Regions from separate parts of the Streptomyces sp. NPDC089915 genome, predicted to be linked through region 1. Evidence: riboswitches for the same ligand, from Rfam matches in the RefSeq annotation. Region 1 holds a riboswitch; the other holds the start of a gene.
What was found. A riboswitch is a leader RNA that binds a small molecule or an ion and turns the genes downstream of it on or off. The one in region 1 is predicted to bind glycine.
Positions count from the first base shown of each region.

Region 2: linked by a shared signal. The riboswitch ahead of gcvT (glycine cleavage system aminomethyltransferase GcvT) and the one ahead of gcvP (aminomethyl-transferring glycine dehydrogenase) in region 1 are both predicted to bind glycine.

Region 1 is NZ_JBFBGN010000139.1:6,490-8,943, forward strand. Features, by position in the region: gene AB0O29_RS29115 (DNA polymerase IV) at 1-331, shown strand, start outside; gene AB0O29_RS29120 (PRC-barrel domain-containing protein) at 492-845, opposite strand; glycine riboswitch at 958-1,056, shown strand; gene gcvP (aminomethyl-transferring glycine dehydrogenase) at 1,251-2,454, shown strand, end outside.
Region 2 is NZ_JBFBGN010000012.1:33,494-35,947, forward strand. Features, by position in the region: gene gcvH (glycine cleavage system protein GcvH) at 1-313, opposite strand, end outside; gene gcvT (glycine cleavage system aminomethyltransferase GcvT) at 409-1,524, opposite strand; glycine riboswitch at 1,677-1,780, opposite strand; gene AB0O29_RS06165 (AAA family ATPase) at 2,042-2,454, shown strand, end outside.

The sequences.
Region 1 (2,454 bases):
GGCGCTCGGCGCGGCGGGGCGGGAGCCGGACGGGGTCCCGGAGCCGGAGGGGGCCGCCGGGGCTCCCGGGACTCCCGGGACGGCCGAGGCAGCCGTCCCGGTGGCCGCGGAGGACCCGCCGGCCGCCGCCGCGCGGCACTGGCCCGCCGGCAGCGACGTCCGGCACGCGGTGTACGGGCCCGGGTGGGTGCAGGGCAGCGGGGTCGGGCGGGTGACCGTCCGCTTCGAGCAGCCGGGATCACCGCCCGGCCGGGTCCGTACCTTCCTGCTGGACGACCCCGAACTGGAGGCCTCCGACCCGCTGCCCCTCGTGGGGCGGGCGGCGGCCTAGGTCGTCTCTTTCGGGTCTTGCCGGTGAAGCCCGCGTCGTCCGGTGCCGTGCATCGGCGCGTTGGCGGGGCGCCGTTGTACTGGACGTACTTGGTGCCCCGCCAAGGCGGCGAGGTGCGGTGCCGGGCGGCGCGGGCCAGGCAAGATCCGGAAGAGACGGCCTAGCCGTTGTCCGCCGGGGGGAGGTGGAATTCGGCGGGCAGGGACACGTCCAGGCCGTAGTGGTGGTAGAGCTGGAGTTCCTGTTCGGGGGAGAGGTGGCGGCCGACGCCGAAGTCGGGGGCGTCCTTGATCAGGGAGCGTTCGAACGGGACGCGCAGCACCTCTCCGACCACCTCGCTCGGCTCCAGCGGGACGAAGGCGTCCCGGCCGAACAGGCCGGTGCGGACCGCGGCCCACTCCGGGACACCCGTGGCGTCGTCCAGGTAGACCTCGTCCACGGTGCCGATCTTGGCCCCGTTCCGGTCGAACGCCTTGCGGCCGATCAGGCTGCGCGGATCGATGTCGGTCTGCACGGTCCCTCCACGTGGTCGCAGTCATCCGTAATGACTACAAAAGTGCATATTGAGATAGGGGGCCACTCGAGGGAGGGTCCAGATCCTCGCTGGTAGGCTGGGTGACGGCTGTTGACCCTGTGCGGGAGAGTCCTCCGAGTGAGTTCGACGGAGGCGCCGAAGGAGCAAATCCTCCCCGGAATCTCTCAGGCATACGTACCGCACGCGACGAGGCCACTCTGGAAAGCAGGAGCGGGTACCGGGCGCGCAGTGCCGGTCCCACTCCTCACCGACGGTGAAAGCCGGACGACGGGCGACCCCCACGACTCCGGTGAAGCTCTCAGGTTGAGATGACAGAGGGGGAGGCCGTCCGGGTGCCCGCGCCGTGGTGCCCCTCGCAGGTCATACGACCAGGAGGCCTCCGTAATGACCGCCAACCGCATTCCGCTCTCCCAGCTCGAGCGGGGCATCCCCTTCGAGCAGCGTCACATCGGCCCGGATGCCGAGGCGCAGGCGAAGATGCTCGCCCAGGTGGGCTACGGCTCCCTCGACGAGCTGACCGCCGCCGCGGTGCCGGATGTGATCAAGACCGCCGAAGCGCTGAACCTGCCCGAGGCGCGGACCGAGGCCGAGGTGCTCGCCGAGCTGCGTTCGCTCGCCGACCGCAACCAGGTCCTCTCGTCGATGATCGGCCTCGGCTACTACGGGACGTTCACGCCGCCGGTGATCCTGCGCAACGTCATGGAGAACCCGGCCTGGTACACGGCCTACACCCCGTACCAGCCGGAGATTTCCCAGGGCCGCCTCGAGGCGCTGCTGAACTTCCAGACGGTCGTCGCCGAGCTGACCGGCCTGCCGACCTCCGGCGCCTCCCTGCTCGACGAGGGCACCGCCGCCGCCGAGGCCATGACGCTGGCCCGCCGCGTGGGCAAGGTCAAGGGGAACGTCTTCCTCATCGACGCCGACGCGCTGCCGCAGACCGTCGCCGTGATCGAGACCCGCGCCGAGCCGATCGGCATCGAGGTCGTCGTCGCGGACCTCTCCGAGGGCATCCCGGCCGAGATCGCCGAGCGCGGCGTCTACGGCGTGCTCCTCCAGTACCCGGGCGCCTCCGGCGCCGTGCGCGACATCAAGGCCGTCATCGACCAGGCCCACGAGCTCGGCGCGATCGTCACCGTCTCCGCCGACCTGCTCGCGCTGACGCTGTTGACCTCCCCGGGCTCCCTCGGCGCGGACATCGCGGTCGGCACCACCCAGCGCTTCGGCGTCCCGATGGGCTTCGGCGGCCCGCACGCCGGCTACATGGCCGTCCAGGCCAAGCACGCCCGCTCGCTGCCCGGCCGCCTCGTCGGCGTCTCCGTGGACGCGGACGGTAACAAGGCCTACCGCCTGGCCCTCCAGACCCGCGAGCAGCACATCCGCCGCGAGAAGGCCACCAGCAACATCTGCACCGCCCAGGTGCTGCTCGCCGTCATGGCCGGCATGTACGCCGTCTACCACGGCCCGGACGGCCTGCGGACGATCGCCCGCCGGACCCACCGCTACGCCGCGCTCCTCGCCGCGGGCCTGACGGCCGGCGGGGTCGAGCTGGTGCACGGCTCCTTCTTCGACACCGTCACCGCCCGGGTCC
Region 2 (2,454 bases), on a different contig from region 1:
TCACCTTGAACAGCCAGCCACCCTCGAACGGGGCGGAGTTCACCAGCGCCGGGTCGTCCACGACGTCCTGGTTGAACTCGACGATCTCACCGGAGACGGGGGAGTACAGGTCGCTGACCGACTTGGTCGACTCCAGCTCGCCACAGGTCTCGCCCTCGGTGACGGTGTCGCCGACCTCGGGGAGCTGGGCGTAGACGACGTCACCGAGTGCGTCGGCGGCGAAGGCCGTGATGCCGACCGTCGAGACGCCGTCGACGGCGTCCGACAGCCACTCGTGCTCCTTGGTGTAACGCAGCTGCTGGGGGTTGCTCATGACCTGATTCTCCTGGATGCGGTGCGGTGGATACGAACGGTGGTCTTGCGTGCCGACGGCGGGGCCGGCGGCGCCGGGTCCCGGGGACCCGAGGGTCACTTCTGCCGCTTGTAGAACGGCAGGGCCACGACCTCGTACGGCTCATGCGTACCGCGAATGTCCACGCCGACGCCGGAGGCGCCGGGCGCGGCGTGCTCCGCGTCGACGTACGCCATGGCGATCGGCTTGCCCAGCGTCGGGGACGGGGCGCCGGAGGTGACCTCGCCGATCACCTTGCCGTCGGCGACCACGGAGAAACCGGCGCGCGGGACGCGGCGGCCCTCGGCGATCAGGCCGACCAGCTTGCGCGGGGCCTGCGTGGCGGCGCGCTCGGCGGCGGCCTCCAGGGCGGCGCGGCCGACGAAGTCACCCTCCTTCTCGAACTTCACGACCCGGCCCAGCCCGGCGTCGAAGGGGGTGAGGGAGGTGGTGAGCTCGTGCCCGTACAGCGGCATGCCCGCCTCCAGGCGCAGGGTGTCGCGGCAGGACAGGCCGGCCGGGACCAGGCCGACGCCCTCGCCCGCCTTGGTCAGCGCCTGCCACAGCTCCACGGCGTGCTCGGGGGAGACGAACAGCTCGAAGCCGTCCTCGCCCGTGTAGCCGGTGCGGGCGATCAGCGCGGGCACGCCCGCGACGGTGCCCGGCAGGCCGGCGTAGTACTTCAGGCCGTCCAGGTCGGCGTCGGTCAGCGACGCGAGGATGCCGGGGGACTCGGGGCCCTGGACGGCGATCAGCGCGTACGCGTCACGGTCGTCGCGGACCTCGGTGTCGAAGCCGGCGGCGCGCTCGGTCAGCGCGTCCAGCACCACCTGGGCGTTGGAGGCGTTGGCGACGACCATGTACTCGGTCTCGCCGAGGCGGTAGACGATCAGGTCGTCCAGGATCCCGCCGTCCTCCTGACAGATGTGCGTGTAGCGGGCGCGGCCGACGCCGACGGTGGAGATGTTGCCGACGAGGGCGTAGTCCAGCGCCTTCACGGCCTCCGGGCCGGTGAGGGTGATCTCGCCCATGTGGGAGAGGTCGAAGAGGCCGGCCGTGGTGCGCACGGCGTTGTGCTCGTCGCGCTCGCTGGCGTAGCGCAGCGGCATGTCCCAGCCCGCGAAGTCGGTCATGGTCGCACCGAGCGACCGGTGCAGCGCGTCGAGCGCGGTCAGGCGGGGGGCAGTGCTCATGGGTGTGGCTCCCGGGTCCCAGGGCATGACATGACGAGGACGATCCTCCCCATCTGTCATCGGAACCTGAGAGGTTCGCCGGGAGTTCCCGCGCGGGGAACGCCGACTTGCACCTTGGGTGGAGCTGCGGACAGCTCGCTTTTCAGATCTGCCTCATCCACGCGGTACGGGGCCTGAGAGATTCAAGGGAGGAACTTGCTCCTTCGGCGCCCGGGCACGGCCTCGCGGCCAGCCGGGACTCTCCCGCGCGGATTCAAGCGGCCGGTATGCAGTTGGTGTCCAGATGGCGCACATCATTGCACGGGTCGGGCGGAAGCGGGCAGTGGGGCCCGGAAGAACGTGCGGAACGCCTGCGGCCCCCGGGCCCCCGTGGTTCCGGGTGGCGGACGGGCCGCCCGGAACCGGGCCGCCCGGATTACCGTCTCTTTACATTCAGCGGGCATGGGGCCCTCGCGGCCCGACTCGGGGGGAGACGATCACGTTGCGGAGATTCGGAGTGGTGACCAGTACGGGGACGGTGGACGAGGTCCGGGGGCGGCCCCTCGCGTCCCGGACCGCCCCCGCCGCCGGCACGGTCCGCGACCTGCGCGGACGGGTGGCGCGCGGCCCCCGGCGGCTGAGCTTCCGCGCGGGGGACATCGTGGTGGTGTCCGGTCTGCCGGGCGGCGGCAAGACCACCCTGATCAAGCGGGCCGCGCCGGGCGGGGGCATCGACTCCCAGGACGTCCGCGAGCGCTGGGAGGGCCGGATGCCGCGAGCCCTGCCGTACGGGGCGTACCGCCCGCTGGTCCGGGTGTCCCATTACTGGACCCTCTGGCGCGAGCTGCGCTCCGGCGCCTCTCTGGTCGTCCACGACTGCGGCACCCAGACCTGGGTCCGGGCCCTCCTGGCGGCCTCCGCCCGGCGCCGGGGGCGCCGTCTCCACCTGCT